DNA from 4 places in the Alloalcanivorax dieselolei B5 genome. Region 2 is predicted to be linked to each of the others. Evidence: predicted binding sites of a transcription regulator. Region 2 holds the regulator's gene; each other region holds the start of a gene.

What was found. Region 2 encodes sigma-54, which starts transcription at its own class of promoters, with help from an activator protein. Its sites were predicted from a motif close to TGGCACNNNNNTTGCTNT; they were not measured.
Region 1: glnK (P-II family nitrogen regulator) is a predicted target of sigma-54. The motif match lies at 2,116-2,133, and genes of this name have one in related genera.
Region 3: atzF (allophanate hydrolase) is a predicted target of sigma-54. The motif match lies at 3,831-3,848, and genes of this name have one in related genera.
Region 4: B5T_RS05750 (putative urea ABC transporter substrate-binding protein) is a predicted target of sigma-54. The motif match lies at 2,693-2,710, and genes of this name have one in related genera.

What each region holds. Positions count from the first base shown of each region.
Region 1 is NC_018691.1:4,634,831-4,640,116, forward strand. Features, by position in the region: gene B5T_RS20770 (IS5/IS1182 family transposase) at 1-70, shown strand, start outside; gene B5T_RS20775 (ammonium transporter) at 337-1,596, opposite strand; gene glnK (P-II family nitrogen regulator) at 1,673-2,011, opposite strand; gene B5T_RS20785 (accessory factor UbiK family protein) at 2,321-2,578, shown strand; gene B5T_RS20790 (alkyl/aryl-sulfatase) at 2,582-4,492, opposite strand; gene B5T_RS20795 (LysR family transcriptional regulator) at 4,593-5,286, shown strand, end outside.
Region 2 is NC_018691.1:3,970,783-3,976,068, reverse strand. Features, by position in the region: gene ptsN (PTS IIA-like nitrogen regulatory protein PtsN) at 1-366, opposite strand, end outside; gene hpf (ribosome hibernation-promoting factor, HPF/YfiA family) at 375-674, opposite strand; gene B5T_RS17665 (RNA polymerase factor sigma-54) at 743-2,209, opposite strand; gene lptB (LPS export ABC transporter ATP-binding protein) at 2,335-3,060, opposite strand; gene lptA (lipopolysaccharide transport periplasmic protein LptA) at 3,063-3,698, opposite strand; gene lptC (LPS export ABC transporter periplasmic protein LptC) at 3,673-4,230, opposite strand; gene B5T_RS17645 (KdsC family phosphatase) at 4,227-4,730, opposite strand; gene B5T_RS17640 (KpsF/GutQ family sugar-phosphate isomerase) at 4,730-5,286, opposite strand, start outside.
Region 3 is NC_018691.1:782,941-788,226, reverse strand. Features, by position in the region: gene B5T_RS03645 (ABC transporter permease) at 1-465, opposite strand, end outside; gene B5T_RS03640 (BMP family ABC transporter substrate-binding protein) at 469-1,578, opposite strand; gene atzD (cyanuric acid amidohydrolase) at 1,604-2,686, opposite strand; gene B5T_RS03630 (LysR family transcriptional regulator) at 2,811-3,713, shown strand; gene atzF (allophanate hydrolase) at 3,888-5,286, shown strand, end outside.
Region 4 is NC_018691.1:1,260,484-1,265,769, forward strand. Features, by position in the region: gene B5T_RS05740 (ABC transporter ATP-binding protein) at 1-561, opposite strand, end outside; gene B5T_RS05745 (ABC transporter permease) at 581-1,396, opposite strand; gene B5T_RS05750 (putative urea ABC transporter substrate-binding protein) at 1,436-2,482, opposite strand; guanidine-I (ykkC/yxkD leader) riboswitch at 2,537-2,636, opposite strand; gene B5T_RS05755 (dienelactone hydrolase family protein) at 2,834-3,604, opposite strand; gene B5T_RS05760 (hypothetical protein) at 3,601-3,951, opposite strand; gene B5T_RS05765 (hypothetical protein) at 4,060-4,518, opposite strand; gene B5T_RS05770 (GIY-YIG nuclease family protein) at 4,620-4,937, shown strand; gene B5T_RS05775 (LemA family protein) at 4,934-5,286, shown strand, end outside.

The DNA of each region.
Region 1 (5,286 bases), 660 kb from region 2:
ACATTGTATGCAACTGTTCTACAACCTGAGCGATTGGGTATCACATCGATTTTCCTTTTGTTTGATTTGAACAGAAAATCAAAGGATAAAGGCTTCCGGCTTTTCTCGGGGTTGCTGACACATTAAATTTTGTTAATGATAGCCTCCCCGAATTTCCGCCTATATTTGTGCTGAAAACCTTATTCAGGGGCACATCGCGATGCGCCCAGGTAAGCGCCGCCAATTGGATGAAGACTCCCTGGAAAATCGAATTGAGCGTGTCAACTCTATTCAGGACGGGTGGCCACAAAAAAGGGCGCCTCGCAGGCGCCCTTTTTTCGTCGGGAAGGTTGTCGATCAGCTCTTCACGAACTCCGGGTAGGCTTCCATACCGCAGTCCACCAGATCCATGCCTTCGTACTCTTCTTCCTCGGTGACACGAACCCCCATCACCGCCTTGAGGATGCCCCAGACGATCAGGCTGGCCACGAACACCCAGATGAAGATGGTCAGGGCGCCGATGATCTGACCGGAGAAGGACGAGTCACTGTTGGTGATCGGCACCAGCAGCAGGCCCAGCAGACCCACCACGCCGTGCACCGAGATGGCGCCCACCGGGTCGTCGACTTTCAGCTTGTCCAGGGTGACGATGCTGAACACCACTAGCACACCACCGAGCGCACCAAACAGGGTCGCCAGCAGCGGTGTCGGCGTGGACGGCTCGGCGGTGATCGCCACCAGCCCGGCCAGAGCGCCGTTGAGCAGCATGGTCAGGTCGGACTTGCCGAACAGGATACGGGCCACGATCAGGGCGGCGATGGCGCCACCGGCGGCGGCGGCGTTGGTGTTCATGAACACCACGGCCACGGAGTGCGCGTTGGCGGCGTCACCCAGTTTCAGCACGGAACCGCCGTTAAAGCCGAACCAGCCCATCCACAGGATGAAGGTACCCAGGGTCGCCAGCGGCAGGTTGGCGCCGGGAATGGCGTTGATCTGCCCGTTGGCGCCGTACTTGCCTTTACGCGGACCGAGCAGCAGCACCCCAGCCAGAGCGGCGGCGGCGCCGGCCATGTGCACGATGCCGGAACCGGCGAAGTCGGAGAAGCCCAGGTCGCCCAGGTTATACATACCGAAGACGTCGGCACCACCCCAGGTCCAGGCGCCTTCCAGCGGATAGATCAGGCCGGTCATGACCACGGCGAACAGCAGGAACGCCCACAACTTCATCCGCTCAGCCACGGCACCGGAAACGATGGACATGGCGGTGGCCACGAACACCACCTGGAAGAAGAAGTCGGACGCACCAGAGTAAACGGAATCACCATCGAAGCCGTTCTCCGCGGAAGCGGACAACACGCCACCCAGATCGAAGTCGGTAATGCCTTTCAGAAAGATGCCACCGTCGTACATGATGGCGTAGCCGCACACCATGTACATGGTGCAAGCGATGGCGAACAGCGCCACGTTCTTGGTCAGAATTTCAGTGGTGTTCTTGGCGCGTACCAGGCCCGCCTCCAGCATGGCGAAGCCCGCGGCCATCCACATCACCAGTGCGCCACAGATCACGAAATAAAAAGTGTCGATGGCGTACTGCAATTCAAAGATTTGGTTTTCCACGTTGCAACCCTCCGAGAAATAAAAACGTGTCCAAAAGCCTTGGCATGGGTCGATTCAGCACACGTTCTAAAACTTCTTAAATGGCATCCTCACCGGTTTCGCCGGTACGAATGCGAATGGCCTGCTCGAGATTGGTGACGAAGATCTTGCCGTCACCGATCTTGCCGGTGTTGGCGGCCTTGGTGACTGCTTCGATCACCTGGTCCAGGCTGCCATCGGCAATGGCCACTTCGATCTTCACCTTGGGGAGGAAGTCGACGACGTATTCCGCACCACGATAGAGCTCGGTGTGCCCCTTTTGGCGGCCGAAACCCTTGACCTCGGTAACGGTGATGCCCTGAACGCCGATCTCGGACAGTGCTTCACGCACATCATCCAATTTGAACGGCTTGATAATGGCTGTAACCAGTTTCATTGCTATCTCCTCAACGCTCTTAACGCGTCCGGTAACGTCCGTTTCGTTTCAGGCCCCTCTTTGGTTCCCGATCCATCCACTTGCGCGAACGCTCTGACCCATCTTGTGCACGACCCATGCCAGTTTTAAAAAGTCACGCTTTCTCAAAGGGTTACATCGCCGACGCGGGCCACGCTCCGACTCCGCTGCGGTATAATAGTGCACCGACTTGGAGCGCGTTCCATTTTGGGGCACGGCAGTCAGTGCCGCACAACCCCGACCTGGAGTGATACCATCACGCCGACTGAACGCATAGTGGAGCCTACGGCCATGCAAAGCCAACCCTTTATCGATCGACTAATGGCCGACATTCAGCGGCGCCTGCCCGGGGATCCGGGGCAGCTGCGCGACGATGTGGAACACAGTATAAGGGCAGTGCTGGGCGAAGCGCTGGCGCGGCTGGATTTGATCAGCCGGGAGGAATTCGATGTGCAACAGCGGGTGCTGGAACGCACCCGCGAGAAGCTGGAAACGCTGGAAAAGCAGGTGGCGGCGCTGGAGCGCGCCGCGCAATCAGACGAACAATAGCGGTTACCCCAGCGTCGCCGGGGTAACGATATTGAAGGAAGACTGGAACTGATCGAGCATGCTGAACAGAGCCGCCACCTTGGCCTGGTCCCCGGCCACCGCCAGCCGACCGTCCTGCATGCACTGCGGCAACGTCAGTTTACCCAGACCGACTTGATCCAGGTCGGCCTTGCCCATGGTGACGCTGGCGTCGGCGTTATCATGGCGGTGCCCTTCCAGATAGGTGAGCACGCCATTGCGCACGGTCAGGGCGAAGTCCTGATCCAGATCCGGGAAGTGCCAGTTCAGGGTCATCGGTTGTGACGCGGCCTTTTCGCTGTCCAGCCGGATCGCCAGCAAGGAAAAGAAAAACGCCGGGGTCAGCGCCCGCACCAGATCCGGTGCTTGCCCGCCCGGCACCCGCTTGACGCCCTTGCGCAGTTCCTGGGCACCGGTGAGGTAGGCGTTGCGCCAGGTAGTGTTCTCGCACTGATACCCCAGTTGTTCCAGGGTATCCGCCTGCAATTCCCTGGCGGCGGCGTTGTCCGGATCAGCGAACACCACCTGGTTGACGATCTCCGCCACCCAGCGATATTCACCGCGTTCGAATTCCGCTCTGGCTTTTTCCAGTACCGCTTCGGCACCGCCCATCCACTCGATGGTACGGCGGGCGCTTGCCACCGGCGGCAGCGGATTCAGGTGGGCCGGATTGGCGTCGTAGAAACCCATGTAGCGTTGGTAAACGGCGCGCACGTTGTGGCTTACCGAGCCGTAATAATCGCGGGCATGCCAGCGTTGCGCCAACGGTTGCGGCAGACTTTTGATGTGCTCGGCGATGTCCATCGGCGTCAGGCCGTGGTTGAGCAGGCGCAGGGTTTCGTCGTTGAGGAAAGCGTACATATCACGCTGATCAGCCAGGTACTCACGGATATTGTCCGCGCCCCAGGTGGGCCAATGGTGCTGGGCAAACAGCACATCACTGCGATCCCCATAGCGGGCCAGGGTCTGGCCGAGATAGTAGGACCAGATGCGCGGATCACGGACCAGCGCGCCACGGATAGTGAGGATGTTGTGCATGCACTGGCAGGCGTTCTCGGCCACGCACAGTGCCCGCCATTGCGGAAAATACAGGTTCATTTCGGCCGGGGCTTCGGTGCCCGGGGTCAGTTGGAATTCGATTTCCACACCGTCGATGGTGTGGGTTTCAAACGCCTCGCTGATTTCATCGGTGGGCGCGATCAGGGTCACGGTACCCCGGGATGTGCCCTTGCCCAGACCCGCGTCCACCTGACCGCGCGGCCCCTTCGGCAGCAACCCGCCATACATGTATTGTGCACGGCGGCGCATGGCCGGGCCGGCGTAGACGTTTTCGCTGACGGTCTCTTCCATGAACCCTTCCGGGGCGTATACCCGTACCTTGCCGGAGTGCACCTCCTCTTCGCTGATCACCCCTTTCACGCCACCGAAGTGATCCACATGGCTGTGGGTGTAAATCACCGCCACCACCGGACGATGCGGACGGTGCTGGTAATACAGTTCCAGCCCCGCCTTGGCGACCTCGGCGCTGACCAGCGGATCCATGATGATCAGGCCGCTATCACCTTCGATGATGTTCATGTTGGAAAGATCGAAACCACGCACCTGATAGATGCGCTCGCACACCTGGAACAGGCCGGTGTGGTTATTCAGACGCGCCAGCCGCCACAGGCTGGGGTTTACCGTATCCGGCGCTTCCTCGCTTTCCTGGAAATCATAGGCGCGGAAATCCCACACCACCCGGCCATCCTCGCGACGCACCTCGTCGCCATCGAAAGTGGCGATAAAACCGCGCCGGGCATTCTCGAAATCGGTTCTGTTCTCGAACGGCAGGCGATCCCGCCAACCATGATTGCAGGCAATAGTAGCGGGCTGGGCGGGCTTGGATTGATCACACATGGGGATTCTCCGGGCTGGGCAGGGTGCGCCCTGTTGTACGCCGGCGTCCGCAATGTTACAAATGCATAACATTTATTAAATCAATGCATTTATCGCATTCATGAATCTGCGCCGGCTGGAACAACTGGTGGCCCTGGCCGAGGAACGCTCCTTCGTCAAAGCCGCGGAACGCACTCACCTGAGCCAACCTGCCCTGACCCGTGGCATCCAGAACCTGGAACACGAGCTGGGCATCCGCCTGTTCGACCGCACCTCCCAAGGCGTGGTCCCCACCGCCGCCGGCCAGCAGTTGATCAACCGTGCCCGGCGGGTGCTGTTCGAAGCCCGCGGGCTGCGCCGGGACGCCGACCTGATCCGCAATCACGAGATGGGCGAGGTCCGCTTCGGCGCCGGCTCCTACCCTTCCGCCATCCTGCTGCCGGACGTGCTCGGCACCCTGATGAGCGAATTCCCGCACCTGCAGATCAAAGTGGAAGTGAACGACTGGGCCACCCTGCTGCGTAAAGTGGAAATGGAGGAACTGGATTTCGCCGTGGTGGAACGGCGCACCGTGCCCCACGACTCCGCCCTGGAAAGCCAGCCCCTGTCGAAGGAGGCCGCCGGCTGGTATGTACGCCGGGGGCATCCCCTGGCGGATGGGAGAGCGGTAGCCACACGCGATCTCGGCGACTATCCGCTGGTGTCCGTGCCGTTGCCGGAAACCGCCCGCAACCGTCTGAAACGGCGGCTGGGCCAGTCCCCCGGAGAAGCACTGGCACTCAGCCTCGAATGCAACGACCTGGTGACCCTGCGCG
Region 2 (5,286 bases):
GTTGGCCAGGTGACTCAGGGTCTTGAGGTGCTGTTCGGGGTTCTGTTCAGGCACCAGCAGAACGAACACCAGATCCACCGGCCGGCCGTCCACGGCATCGAAGTCCACCGGTTCGGCCAGTTTCAGCAGCAGGCCCACTGCCTGCTCGCAGCGTCCGAGCCGACAGTGGGGGATGGCGATGCCTTCACCGATACCGGTGGAGCCCAGGCGCTCCCGGGCCACCAGTGCATCGAACACGTCCTGGGCACCGAGGTCGCCGCAACTGGCCGCGGCCAGCTCGGCAACCTGATCCAGAAGGCGTTTTTTGCTACCCACCTCGATACCGTTATGGGTGCGGTCCTCGGTGAGAAGTTCTCGTACTCGCATAGATCCGCTTAGTGACCGTGCTTGCGGCTCACGGTCTTCTCCTTGTGTTTGAGAATCTGACGATCCAGCTTACTGGTCAGGGCATCAATAGCCGCGTACATGTCACCGGCCTCGGCGGTGGCGAAGACTTCGCCGCCGGAAATGTGGATGGTGGATTCCGCCTTGTGGGTGTTCGGCTCCGGGGACAGGATTACCTGAATGCTAGTGATCTGGTCGAAATGCCGTTCCAGCTTGGAAAACTTGTCGTCCACATAATCACGAAGGGCTTCGGTGATATCCAGGTGATGGCCACTGATGTTGATTTGCATAGCTGGCTCCTTTGCCTCGTTATTTAACCCCGGCCTCTGGCCCGGGTTATAAGCCGTTTCCCGCGTCGTCAAACCAGACGTTTGCGAGCGCTGGAAGACGGGATTCGCATCGCCTCCCGATACTTGGCGACGGTCCGGCGCGCCACCTTGATCCCTTGCTCATTGAGCAAACTGGCCAGCTTATTGTCGCTGAGTGGCTTGCGAGGGTTCTCGGCGGCGACCAGCTTCTTAATGATGGCACGAATGGCGGTGGAAGAACATTCACCGCCGCCTTCCGTGTCCACGTGACTGGAAAAGAAATACTTCAGCTCGAACACCCCTCGGGGCGTGAGCATGAACTTTTGATTGGTGACCCGGCTGATGGTGGATTCGTGCATCTCCACCGCCTCGGCGATATCGGCCAGCACCAGCGGTTTCATCGCTTCCTCGCCATAGTGGAAGAAGTCCTGCTGCACCTCGACGATGCGCCGGGCCACCTTCAGCAGGGTGTCATTACGGCTTTGCAGGCTTTTCAGGAACCAGCGCGCCTCCTGCATGCAGTTACGCAGGTACTGGCCGTCCTCGCCCTCGGTGCGGCGGGCCAGGCGGGCGTACTGGGCGTTCAGGTTGACCTTGGGCAGGACTTCTTCGTTCAGTTCCACCCGCCAGCCGCCGCGGAAGGGGCGCACCACCACATCGGGAACCGCGTATTCCGCCACCTCGCCGCCGATTTGTTCGCCCGGGGCCGGGTCCAGGGTGCGCAACAACGCCAGGGCGTCGAGGAGATCGCTTTCCGTCACCCCCATGGTGCGGCGCAGTCCGGCATAGTCGTGCTTTTCCAGTAGCGCGAGATGCCCGAGCAGGGCGGTCGCGGTGTCCAGGTGCGGGGTGTCGGCGGGCTGTTGGCGCAATTGCACGCCCAGGCATTCGGCCAGATCACGGCTGGCCACGCCGATCGGGTCGAATTGCTGCAGTCGGTGCAGGACCGCCACCACTTCGTCTTCCTCCACCGGATCATCGGCGTCGGCGATTTGCCGCTCGGCGGTGTCGAGCAGATCATCCAGGGGCAGGGACAGGTAGCCACGGTGGTCGAGGGCGTCGATGAGGATGCCGGCGATGACCCGGTCCCGGTCGCTCATCGGGCTGAGATTGAGTTGCCAGAGCAGATGGTCCTGGAGGGTGACCGGAGCGACGTGGCGCTGTTGCCAGGCGTCGGCGTCATCGTCCTCGCCGCCGCCCGAGCCGGAACCGGACTGGCCCACATAGAGGTCGTCCCATTCGCTGTCGCTCTCCACCGGTCCATCCACCAGGTCGTCCAGGGCCTCGTCGCGTTCGAGGTCCATTTCCTCCGCTTCCCAATCGTCATCGGCGGGGGTGTCGTCCTCGGTGTAGGCCTCGACCCCCTCTTCAAGTTCCAGCAGGGGGTTGGTTTCCACCGCCTGCTGGATTTCCTGGCGCAGGTCCAGCGTCGACAGTTGCAGCAAGCGAATCGCCTGCTGCAACTGCGGCGTCATGGTGAGCTGCTGGCCGATCTGGAGTTGTAGACTCGGTTTCATACTGCCTTGGTGGTCCGGTGAATCGCCAAGGCGGCAGAATAGCAGCGTCTTTCAAGGTTTCGCAATTCATTTAAGCAATATGTATGCCAATGTTGAAATTGCAATTGAAAAAGAGTAGAGGCGCGTCATAGCCGAAAGTCGGCGCCCAGATAGACGTCGCGGACCTGTTGATTACCGAGGATGGTCTGGGAATCGCCCTCGGCGATGATGTTACCGGCGCTGCAGATATAGGCGGTATCGCAGATATCCAGCGTTTCGCGCACGTTGTGGTCGGTGATCAGCACGCCGATGCCGCGATCCTTGAGATGACGAATGATGCCCTTGATGTCATTCACCGAGATCGGGTCGACCCCGGCGAACGGCTCATCGAGCAAAATGAACGCCGGATCCGTGGCCAGGCCACGGGCGATCTCCGCCCGCCGCCGCTCGCCACCGGACAGGCTCATGCCCATGCTGTCGCGGATATGGGTAATGTGGAATTCCTCGAGCAGATTGTTCAGCTCCTGCTCGCGCTCGGCTTTGCTCAGTTCCTTGCGGGTTTCGAGGATCGCCATGATGTTCTGTTCCACGGTCAGACGGCGGAAGATGCTCGCCTCCTGAGGCAGGTAGCCGATACCGCGCTTGGCGCGCCCGTGCATGGGCAGGTGGGTGATGTCCTCGCCGTTGATCTCGATGCGCCCGGCGTCCGCTTCCACCAGCCCGACGATCATGTAAAAGCAGGTGGTCTTGCCGGCGCCGTTGGGGCCCAGCAGGCCCACGATCTGGCCCGCTTCCACTTCCAGGGAGACGTCCTCGATGACACGGCGCCCTTTGTAGCTTTTGGCCAGTTGGCGGGCATTCAGTTTCGCCATGGTCAGGGGCTCTCCGTTTCATTGGGGGTGCTGTTGGCGGGCGATTGTGGCGCGCCGTCGTCCTGGCCCTGGTTGTCTTCGCCGGTTTGCGACGCCTCGTCGCCGTTATCGCCGCTCTGAGCCTGGGAGGCATTGGCGGCGGGAATCACCAGCCGCACCCGTTTGTCGCCCTCGCTGCTGGCATCCATCCGTCGGGAGTTGAGGTCATATTCCACCCGGGCCCCTTCGAAGGTGTTGCCCTGATGCTGCACATAGGCGTTGCCGGTGAGGATCAGACGACGGCGCTTGAGATCGTAGACCAGGTTGTCGGCGTGGGCGTCCAGGTCCTTGCCTTCGCGCATGCGCACCGGACTGCCGGTGGCTTCCACCCGCACCAGTTGCTCGTTCTCGGTGAACAGCCGCAAGACATCGGCGTTGAGTCGACGGTTGCCCTGGATCAGCTCGGCGTCACCCCGGTATACGCCAGTGCCGGCGTCCCGTTCGAACACCGCCTGGTTGGCGCTGACCTCCACCGGGCCTTCGGCACCAGACTGGGCCACGGCCAGCGCTGGAACCAGAATGGCGGCGGCGATTACCGCGCGCAGACGGCGCAGCGGGCCATGCACCGGACCGTTATGGCTTGGGTCCTTTGAATTCACTTACTACTCCTTGCTTGAGAGTCATGCGCCCGGTGTCCAGGTCCGCGTCCATGCGGCCCGCCCGGGTGCTGCCTTCACTGTGTCGCATATTGACGGTGTCCGGGGCGGAAACCTGGCGATCACGGCTCAGGTAGTGCAGCTCCCGGGTATCGAGGGTGACGCCGTTGTTCTTGCTGACCGCCTCGACGTTGTTTTCGAAGACGATCACATCGCCGTTGTCGCGTACTTCACCATTGTCGGCCTGGATGGTCCACTGGCTGTTGCCGTTGTTCAGGCGCAGGTCCGGGTGATCGAGCAGCGTCAGCGCTTCGCGTTCGTATTGTTCCAGATTGTTGGCCAGAAGCCGGTATTCCACTTCGCCGCTGTCGCGGTTGAACTGGCGGGCGACAATGTTTTCCGCGGTGATCACCGGGGCGCTGAGGAACGCTTCATTGTCACCTTCCAGTGGGTTGCCCCATTCGTGCAGGGTCATCATCACGATCAACCCGAGCAGGATGACGCCGCTGGCGCTGAGCAGGCCGGGCCGTCTCACTGCCCCTCCCGCAGCCGCAGCAGGCTGTCGCACACTTCCCGTACCGCCCCTTCGCCGCCGCGCGCCTCGGTGACAGTGCCGGCGGCGCTGCGCGCCGCCGCGTGGGCGTTGGCCGGGGCGAAGCCCAGCCCGGCCCACTCCAGCGCCGGCACGTCCGGTTCGTCGTCGCCCATGTAACCGATTTCTCCGGCGCTCAGGCCCAGTTGTTGTGCCAGCGCGGACAGGGCCACGCCTTTGTCCTCGCGACCCTGGATCACGTGTTCGATACCCAGGTCCCGGGCCCGGCGGGCCACCATGGCGGAGTCGCGGCCGGTGATAATGGCCAGGGTGACGCCGCTGGCCGCCAGTTTTTTCAAGCCATGGCCGTCCAGGGTGTTGAATGTTTTCAGCATCTCACCGTCCGGGCCGTAGTAGAGACGGCCATCGGTCATCACGCCGTCCACGTCGAAGGCCATCAAGCGCAGGCGCAGAGCCTGTTCCGGCTTTATCCCCAGCGTCATTACATTACCCCCGCGCGCAGCAGATCCTGGGTGTTGAGCGCACCGATCGGGCGCTGCTGGTCGTCACAGATGATCAGACCGTTCACCTTGCGCGTCTCCATCAGTTGCAATGCCTCCGCCGCCAGACGGCCGGGCTGGATGGTGACCGGGCGCGGTGACATCACATCGCGAATGCCGACGACACGGACATCGACGCCTTTCTCCAGGGTGCGGCGCAGATCACCGTCGGTGAAGATGCCGATCAGCTTGCCGTCCTCGTCCACCACCGTGGTCATGCCCAGGCCCTTGCGGGTCATTTCCAGCAGAGCATCGGATAAGGGGGTGCTGGCGCTGACCACTGGCAGTTGTTCCTCTCCGTGCATGACATCGTCCACTTTGAGCAGCAACCGGCGTCCCAGGCTGCCGCCGGGATGGCTGAGGGCGAAATCCTCCGGGGTGAAACCGCGCGCTTCCAGCAGCGCTATGGCCAGGGCATCGCCCATGGCCAGGGCGGCGGTGGTGGAAGAGGTGGGGGCCAGATTGTGCGGGCAGGCTTCTTCCTTCACCGCCACGTTCA
Region 3 (5,286 bases), 1.7 Mb from region 2:
AAGCAGCAGGCTGCCGATGGTCTCGTTGACACCGCGCCGCTGGCGCATCCAGCCACTGAGACCGATCCAGAAGCCGCCCACGGCCATGGCGGCGGCGGCCATCGCCACCCACATCAGCGAGGCCGGCAATGCCGGCAGCCACAGCGGCGTCACCGCCGCCGCCAACCCGCCCAGCACCAGCGCGCCTTCGCCGCCGATGATGATCAGGCCGGCCCGCGCCGGCAGCGCCACGCATAGCGCCGTCAACATCAGCGGCGCCGCGCGCAGAAGGGTGTTTTCCCAGGAAAAGGCCGAACCGAAGGCCCCCTGATAAATCAGCGCGCCGGCTTCCAGAACCGGTATTTCCCGGGCCCAGAGAAACACGGAGAACAACAGCACGGTCGTGGCCACGGCCACCACGGTGGGCAGCGCGGGCAGGCCCAAAGCCAGCCCCCGAGCGGCAACGGGAGGAATACGTATCGACATCGGTCAGATCTGGCCGCGCACGCCTTCCACCAGATAGTCCATCCTCTCCAGTACCACATCCGTTTGTGTCAGCACCGTCCCCTCGGCCACCATCACCTCGCCGGTGTTGTTCCTGATCGGCCCGGTAAAGATGGAGAACTCGTTCTTGAGCATACTGGCCTTGACGGCATCCGCCGCCGCCTTGGCCGCGTCACTCACCGCCGGCCCGTAGGGCGAGGTCTTGACGAACCCTTCCTTCAAACCGCCACGCATGAAGTTGTTCATTGGCGCTCCGGACTGCAGAGCCATCACGTGGGCGCGGTAGGGCGTCTCCCAGTTCCATTCGGCACCGGTGAGATACCCTTTCGGCGCCAGCGCAGCCTGGCTGGCGTGGTAGCCGCAGGTCATCACGTCGCGTTTTTCCGCGGTTTCCACCAACACTTTGGGGCCATCGACGTGACAGGTGAGCACATCACAGCCCTGATCGATGAGGCTGTTGGCAGCTTCCGCTTCCTTCACCGGCAGCGACCAGTCGCCGGTGAAAATCACCGTGGTGGTGATCTCCGGATCCACCGAACGCGCGCCAAGCGTGAAGGCATTCAGGTTACGCAATACCTGCGGGATCGGCTTGGCGGCCACGAACCCCAGCTTCTTGCTCTTACTCATGTGTCCGGCGACGACACCGTTGAGGTACTGGCCCTCGTCGATGTAGCCGAAGAAGCTGCCGGCGTTGTCCGGGTGAACCCCTTTTTGCCAAAGCCCGCCGCAATGGGCGAAACGTACCTCCGGATACTTGCGCGCCACTTTAATCACATGCGGGTCGAAGTAACCGAACGAGGTGGGGAAAATAAGCTGAGCACCGTCCTGGCGGATCATCGCCTCCATGGACCGTTGCACCGCCACCGTTTCCGGAACGTTTTCCTCCTCGATCACGGTGACGTTGGGTAACCCCTTGATGATCGCCGCCGCCTCGGCGTGGGCCTGGTTATAGCCGAAGTCGTCCTTGGCGCCGACATAAATGAACCCCACGGTCACCGGTTTGTCGGCGGCGCGGGCCAGACTGACCGGCAGTGCCGTGCTGGCACCGAGCACACCGGCGGCCTTGATAAAAGTACGACGATTCAGGATTGGCATCGGAGAGACCTCGTAAATTGGATCATTAAGAAATCAGCGCGCGAGTAATCACCGCCAAAGGGCCGCCACCATCGGGCCCCTGATGTTCGGCGCCCCCGGAAACAAACAAAGCGGTATGCCCGGTACGTCCCGCCAACACCCCGCCAACCAGAGCTCGGGCATGGCGGGTGGCATTAATGTCACTGTCATCCCACATGATGTGGCGGTGACCACGAATCAGGCCGTTGCGCGACGGCTCAGCCTTGGCCAGCAGCGCCACCAGTTCACCGGCGCCATCACCGGGCACCCGGGCAAGCGCGCGGGCCACGGCATCCGCATCCAGGGCATCGGCCATCACGTCATGGCCGATCCGGAATTCCGAGTCCCATCCCGGCGCGTTACCGAGTACCAGGATTTCGTTGCGCATCAGTTCAATCCCGGCGGAAGTACTGGCGCGGCCGGAGTACAGGCCGAACTCGTGACAGACGGCGGCGTCCCGCAATTGCGCCGGCTCGAGCTCTCCCAATGCAAGCGCCACGCCAAGCGCCGAAGCGCCACGCGAATACGCCATCGACTCATAGGTATCGGTAGTAGCGACGGCGGCACCACGCCGGGCCGCTTCGTCACAGCGGGCGGAGGTCAGCAGCGGACATTTGATCTGTACGAAATGCACGTCCTCGTTGCGCTCGATGCCGGCGCGGGCCATGGCCTCGCGTACCGCTTGCGCGGTGGCATCGATCTGCGCCCACCGACCGATCTGCTCCGGCAGAAAGGCCGGTGTGAACGCGACGCCCGCCGCCAGCCCCGGCGACGTCGAGAGCGCGGGTTCGTCCATCACCTCGAACACCAGAATATGCGGTGACAATCCCCCTTCGGTGCCACCGGACATGACCAATGCAATGCGTTCCGCCACCGCCTCGTCGCTCAGACCCAGAACCTCGGAGAAAAGCCGGGTCAGCGCCAGGGTGGACAGCGCGCGGGTGAAGTCGTTGACACAACCATTGCCTTCGGTCTTGCCGAGAACCGCGATCACCTTATCCGCGTTGACCTCGCCTTCGCCCAGCGCCCGTCGCAGAGGGGAAACATCGTCCGGGGCGGCGGTGGCGAAGCGGTGAACGCGGGTTTTCATGACAGGCAATCTCCGGTGGGCCTGGAAACGGGAGCACGATAAGATTTATCCGGCGATTCAAACCAGCGCTATTTATTCACCATTGCGATGCCGTTACGGCATCACTCAGTCGGAGAGCCTGTTCATGTATAACCTGCGTCTGCTCCGTTACGTTGACGCCGTTGCCCGCAGCGGCTCCATTCGCAAAGCCGCGGAACAGCTCAACGTGGTGTCCTCGGCGGTCAATCGCCGCATCCTGGATATCGAAGATGAAATCGGCACGGCGTTATTCGAACGGCGTCCGCGTGGCGTGCGGCTCACCGCCGCCGGTGAACTGTTCATTGCCTACGCCCGCAAGCAGATCGCCGACTCGGAACGCATGCTCTCGGAGATAGAGGACTTGCAAAGTGTGCGGCGCGGGGAAGTCCGCATTGCCGCCATCGAGGGCATGGCCGCCGAGTTCCTGCCCAGGACCATAGAGGCCTTTCAGCAGCGCCACCCCAAGATCCGTTTTCGCGTTTACATCTGCGGGCGTGGCGACATCCATACCCGGCTGAAAGAGTTCGAGGCGGACATCGGCCTGGTATTCAATCCACCGGCCGATGCCGAAATCCGGCCGCTTCTCGAAGTGGAGCAACGGCTCTGCGCGTTCGTGGCACCGGATCATCCGCTGGCGGCACGAGAGTCGGTTCGTCTGTCCGACTGTATCGCCTACCCTCTGGCGGTGCCGGACACCTCACTGGGCGGGCGTGCTCTGCTGGATGAATTTCTGGCCCGCCGCTCGCTACGGCTGGAACCGGCGCTGGAATCCAACTCCTTCGAGATGATGCGGAACTTCGCCATCAAAAGCGGCGGCGTGTGCTTTCAAATACAAAGCGGCATGCCACCGGCTCATCTGCCCGGCGGCATGCATGCGCTGCCGTTGTCCGACCGGGGCCTGCGGCGCGGCCGCCTGACCTTGTGCATGGAGCATTCCCGCTCGCTGCCAGTAGCCACCGCGCGCTTCGCCGAATATTTGAAGCAACGTCTGCGGGAGGAAACCTCCTGATGCCTGCCCCTTTCTGGGGCCAGCGCCCCAGAACAGCGCACGACGGCCCCGGATAATCACCACTCCGGCGCCGGCGAATAGGCGATATTTCCCCATTTATAGCGCACCGCTGCGGGTTGGCACCGCCTTTGCACTGACTCGCATACCTACTGGTATACAACGAGGTATGCGAACGTGCTTGGCTGGACTCTGGAACAATGGCGTGACGCCTATCAGACGGGAGACTACACGCCGGTCTCGGCAATGAAAGCGCTGTACACGACTCTGCGTGACAGCGAGCGGAGTCTGTGGATTCACCTGCTGGACGAGTCCGATCTGGTGGCCCGGGCCGAGCAACTGAGCGATCCCTCCCTGCCTCTTTACGGCGTTCCGTTCGCGGTGAAAGACAACATCGACGTGGCCGGTCTGCCGACCACCGCCGCCTGCCCCGCTTTCACTTATACCGCTGAACACACCGCCCCGGTGGTACAGGCATTGCTGGATGCCGGCGCCATTCTGGTCGGTAAAACCAATCTGGATCAGTTGGCCACCGGGCTGGTCGGCGTGCGCTCGCCCTACGGCGCGGTGCCCAATCCGTTCAATCCGGACTACATCACCGGCGGCTCCAGCTCCGGCTCCGCCGCCGTGGTTTCCCAGGGGCTGGTACCGTTCGCGCTGGGCACCGACACCGCCGGTTCCGGTCGTGTGCCCGCCGGTTTCACCAACACCGTCGGCCTGAAACCCACCAAGGGCAGCATGAGCGCCCGTGGCGTGGTACCGGCTTGCCGCACTCTGGATTGCGTCAGCGTATTCGCCCTGTCAGTGGCGGATGCGGAAACCGTTTACGACCTGTATCGCGGCTACGATGCCGAGGACGGCTACAGCCGCCCGGACCCGGCGGCACGCCCCAAGGCCCTGCCGGCGCGGCCGAAGCTCGGTATTCCCGATCAACTGCCCTGGTTCGGCGACACTCAGGCGGAGCAGGTTTGGCAGCAACAGCTCAGCGCCATGGCCGAAATCGCCGAATTAGTGCCGCTGGATCTGCAGGTGCTGCACGACACCGCTGCCCTGCTCTATCAGGGCCCCTGGGTAGCCGAGCGTTACTCCGTGGCGGAACCCTTGATGCAAGAACAGGACGCGCTGCTGCCGGTGATCCGCGATGTCATCGGCGTGGCCGAGGGCATGAGCGCGGTCGATGCTTTCCGTGCTCAGTACAAACTGGCGGATCTGAAACGCCAGGCCGATGCCCTGCTGTCCCAGGTGGATGCGCTGCTGGTGCCGACCTCACCGGGCATCTATCGCATCGGCGACGTCAACGCCGATCCCATTCGTCTCAACAGCCAGCTCGGTGTTTGGACCAACTTCGTCAATCTGCTGGATCAATGCGCCCTGGCCCTGCCCGGCGGCTTCCGCGAGGACGGTCTGCCCTGCGGAATCACGCTGATTGGCCCGGCCTGGCACGACGCCGCCCTGGCCGAGTTCGGGCGCCGCTGGCAACGGCATCAGCCCTGGCAGGCCGGTGCCGTTGGCAGCGATCTGCCGCAAGTCCCCCCCGCGCAAGCCAGCGAAGACCACGCCGATCACATCACCGTCG
Region 4 (5,286 bases), 2.2 Mb from region 2:
CCACAGATCCAGCACCAGGTGGTGCATGTCGCGGCGGATGCCGGGATCGAGCGCGCCGAAGGGTTCGTCCAGCAGCAAAATGCGCGGCCGTTTCATCAATGCCTGGGCGATGGCCAGGCGTTGCTGCATGCCACCGGACAATTCGTGGGGAAATTTACCGGCAGCCTGGGTCAGCCCCACGGATTCCAGCATTGCCATGGCGGCGTCCTTCAAGGCTTTGCGTTTGCCGCCGAAGGCGCGGCCGATGAGCTTGTGGCGGTGCAGCTCGTCGGACAGCATGACGTTTTCCAGCGCGCTCAGATGCGGCAGCACCGAATAGCGCTGGAACACGATGCCGCGGGTCTCGTCCGGCTGATCCGGGATCGGCGCGCCGTCCAGCAGCAGCTTGCCCCGGGTGGGCGATTCGGTGCCGAGCAGCATTTTCAGAAAGGTGGTCTTGCCGCAGCCGGAGGCGCCCACCAGGGTGACGAATTCCCCTTCCTGCACCTCGGCGTTGAGGCGTTCCAGCACCACCTGGTCGCCATACTCCTTCCACAGATTGTTCATTTCGATGATGGCCATGGGCCTCTCCTCGCTTTACTCAGTGGCTGCCGTGGAACCAGGGGTAACGCCAGCGGGAATAACGGGCCAGCAGGAAATCGATGGCGAACGCCAGCAGGGTGATCCAGAGCACGTAGGGCAGGATCACATCCATGGACAGGTAGCGGCGCACCAGGAAAATGCGATAGCCCAGTCCCTCGGTGGCGGCGATGGCTTCGGCGGCGATCAGGAACAGCCAGGCGGATCCCAGTGACAGCCGCACGGCGCTGATCAGGCGCGGCATGATTTGCGGCCACACCAGACGCAGGATGATCTGCCAGGTGTTGGCGCCGAGCGTCTGCATCTTGATCACCTGCTCGGCGGGGATCTCCTGAGCCCTTTGCTGCAAGTCGCGGATCAGGAACGGCGTGATGCCGATGATGATCAGCATCACCTTGGCCAGTTCACCGAGGCCGAACAGAATGAACAGGATTGGCAGGATCGCCATCGGCGGCACCAGCGACAGCCCGGTGATCAGCGGGGACAGACCGGCGCGGGCATAGGGCAGGGTGCCGGTGACAATGCCGAAGACCAGCCCCATCAAGGCGCTGATGCCGACGCCGATGGCCAGGCGGGTGAGGCTGGCCAGGGTATCCGCCCATAACAGGTACTCGCCGCTGCGCTTGCTGGGTTCGAACGCCATGCGTTGAATGGCATCGCCCATGGCGCTGAACGCCGGCAGCAGTTTGTCGTTGGGGTTGGCTTCCAGGCGGGCGTCGGAAGCCAGCAGGTACACCACCAGCAGAAGGGCGAAGGGCAACAGCCCCAGCGCCCAGGTGGCGACCCGTCCGGGTTGCCGGTTGATCAACTTCTTCATGGCGACTCCTGTGGGCGGTGACAAGGCACGAGGGGCCGGTTACAGCTCACCCTCGGCGGCCATCGTCATGTAGGTCGGGTCAAAGCGCAGTTTGACGTTGCCGTTGTTGCCGTAGACGCCGGCGGGGGTTTCCACGCCAACGAAGCCGGCATCCGGGGCGCCTTCGCCGAGCAGACCGTGGTCAAAAGAGAATTCCGCCACTTTCTGCATGGTGTCCTTCAGCGCCGGGCTGTTGGTGAAGGTGACCGCGTCCTCGGCTTTGTCGAACAGGCGGGTGGCGTCGAGCTGCATCCGCAGGCCGTCCAGGTCGGTGGCGGCGACATTGGCCAGATGCTGGCGGAAGCCGCTGTCATTGAGGTGCCCCATGATTTCGTACCAGGCGCCGGTGAGCGCTTTGCCCAGGGCTGGATTGGCTTTCAGGGTGTCGGTGTTCACCACCATCAGGTCGATGATTTCGCCGGGAATTTTGGAAGAGTCGAACACCAGATTGGCTTCCGGAGACTCCTTGATTGTGCCCAGCAGCGGATTCCAGGTGGCCAGGGCGGTTACGTCGGGGGTATTGAAAGCGGATACCAGATCGGCGTCGGCGGTGTTGACCACGGTGATGTCGCGCTCGCTGAGTCCCACGCTGTCCAGCGCCCGGGCCAGCAGGTAGTGGGAGACGGACAGTTCCACCAGATTGACGCGACGGCCCTTGATGGCCTCGAGTTTATCGGCGTCCTTGAGCACGATGCCGTCGTTGCCGTTGGAGAAGTCACCAACGATCAGCGCGGTGCTGTCGACGCCGCCGGCGGCGGGGATGGTCAGGGCGTCCATGTTGGTCATGGTGCAACCGTCGAACTGGCCGGCGGTGTACTGGTTGATGGACTCGATGTAGTCGTTGATCTGTACCACTTCGATGTCGATGTCGTACTTGTCCGCCCATTTGTCGACGATGCCTTCGGCGGCGCCGTAGTCCCAGGGCAGCCAGCCCACGTAGATGGACCAGCAGACCTTGAAACTGTCCCGGGCCTGGGCCTGGACAGGGGTGGCGAGCGTCAGGGCGAGCAGGGCGGTGGTGCAGACGGTGGTGAGCAAACGGGTCATGTCGGACCTCCTGGGTTACGGACGAAGAGGAATCCAATGACAGGTGTCATCGTGTCCTCCCGGGCTTTTGTCCCGCCGTGTAACCTTCAGCGAAGGTCGACTGCTCTCGGACCAGGCATCGGCGGCGCCGATCGGAACCCTAGCGGTCTATTGGAAGCAAATTGTCGAGTGTGGATGGCCACCGGCCATTCGATTCCTCACGCCGGTATACCAGCAAGAGCGGTGCCAAATCGGTGCAGGCCAGGGATTGCGGGGGATCGGGGGAGGAAAAACGGGGTGGAGGGCCTGCGGATGGGGCGGGCATGGCGCCAGTTTGGTGCGCCATGCCCGAAGGTGGTGCATTCAGGGGCGTCAGGGTGTGCTATCGAGAAACTCCGTCAGTGCCCGCCAGCTCTCCCGGTCGGCTTCGGCGTCGTAGGCCAGGGGCATGTCGAAACGCTGACCAAACTGATCCGCCTCGGGATTGGTGAAGCCGTGCTTGGCGTCGGGGAAGCTGAGCAGCTGATATTCCGCGCCGGCGTTGTTCAGTTCCTCCACCAGTGCCGAGACCTGCTCCGGTGGCACCATGGGGTCGGCCTGCCCGGTGGCCACCAGGATGCGTGCCTTGATGTCGCCGGGACCCGCTGGATTTTGCGTCGCCAGGGTGCCGTGGAAGCTGGCCACGCCGGCCAGATCATTGCCCCCGCGGGCCTGCTCCAGCACCACGCCGCCACCGAAACAGTAGCCCACCGCGTAAATCCGGTTGTCATCCACATACTGCATCTTGCGCAGCAGCGTCTTGGCGGCATTGAAGCGGGCGGTCATCTTTTCCGGCTCGGCCAGGGCCTGCTCCATGAACGCCTTGGCGTCCTTGGGGTGCTGCGCCACTTTTTCGTTGTACATGTCCACGGCCAGTGCCACGTAGCCTTTTGCGGCCAGTTGCCGACTCCGGTTACGGATGTAGTTGTTCAGGCCCCACCATTCGTGGACCACGATGACGCCGGCGGTGACCCGCTCCTGATCCTCGTCCATGTACAGTACCCCGGTGCCGACGCCACCGGGCAGGTTCACTTTCTGTTCAATGATATCGGCCTGGGCCAGGGAACCGAGCAGCAGCAGGCTCAGCGCGATCAGGCGGGTCATGAGTTCTCCTTGTCCGGGGTGTCGGGGGCGGTGGTGGCGTCTTCCCAGACCCAGCGTAATGGCTCGCCGAAGTCGTCATAGATCAGCCGGCGGCGCGGCGTCGTGGATCTGGCGCGGCGTACCTTGGGTTTGTGCTTGCGGGCGTCGATGGTGGCGGCCAGCCGTGACAGATCAGTGCGCTGGGGCCTGGGCGTGTGGCTGAACGGGGATAACGGCCGGGCACCTTGCGGGGGCTCGCCGCTGGTGCCGGGCGGCACGCGCTTGATACTCCCGCCCCGGGACAGAAAACGCTCCATATCCCGGCGCAGTCGCTCGCGCTGCTGTTCCTTGGTGGTACGCACTTTCATGGGGAAGGCGAATCATCGGCGTGGACGACCTTCAACGATAGCAGCGCGGCGGTGGGAAGGCCACCGGAGAGAGACGCCGGTGGCGCATTTTCAGGGCCCGGCGGAGGTTTAAAGCGCGGTTCGCGGGCGTTTGGGGATGGTGGTGTCCTCGGCGCCACTATCGTCGGCACTCTTGTTGTCCGCCTTGTTGTCCGCACGACCACCGCCACCGGCACGCAGAGGGTGACAGTTTTCTATCACCACTTGGCCTTCCAGCAGATTGCCACGGGAGTATTCACGGAAAATACAGCGGTTGGTTTCCGGGTCGTAGTTCTCAAGCCACAGATTGTCGCCTTTCCAGGTGGCGGCGATGTGCTGCTGCCCCGCCGGCACGCTCAGCGTCATGGTGCCGCCCAGCCGCTTGACGAAAATCTGCTCAAGCCAGAAGTAATACAACACGGTGCCCGCCAACCATACCAGCACCGCCAGGATCACCGCCGGTTTCCACTTGCCCATGCGGGCACCGACCAGGAACAGACTGAGAAAAATCAGGATCGCAACCAGAACCCAATAGAGGTAAGTAATCATGCGTGTCTCCGGAAATCCTTGTATTGTAGTGTCGCCGCCTTCGCTGGCGGAGCGGGGTATGTTTTGATGATAGCAACTGTCGACGCGGGAGATGTAAAACCATGCAACAGTGGTGCGTATATATACTGCGCTGCGTGGACGGTTCACTGTATACCGGCGTCACCACCGATGTGGAGCGCCGTCACCGGGAACACAATGAAGGTCCCCGTGGGGCCCGTTATACTCGGGCGCGACGGCCGGTGACCCTGGTTTGGCGGGCGGCGGTGGCGGATCGCGCCAGCGCCTGCCGGCTCGAAGCCCGCATCAAGGCGCAGCCACGCACCGTCAAGGAGCGCTTGCTGGCCATCGGGCAAAGCAATACAAATGACGTCCAGGAAGTGCTGGACGTCCTCGGTTTGGATAGGGAGACCCCGCAATGAAGCATTGGCGTTTTGTCCTGTTGCTGTCGATTCTGTTCGGCCTCACCGGCTGCGGTATCAACAATATTCCCACCTATGACGAGCAGGTGAAGGCCGCCTGGGGGCAGGTGGAGAACCAGTATCAGCGGCGCGCGGATCTGGTGCCGAACCTGGTCAGTACGGTACGGGGTTACATGGAACACGAGCGGGAGGTGCTGGTGGAGGTCACTGAAGCCCGCGCCAAGGTCGGTTCCATTCAGGCCGATGAAAGTCTGATTAACGACCCGCAGAAACTGCAGCAGTTCGAGGCGGCGCAGCAGCAGCTTGGTTCCGCTTTGCAGCGACTGATGGTGGTGGTGGAGCGCTACCC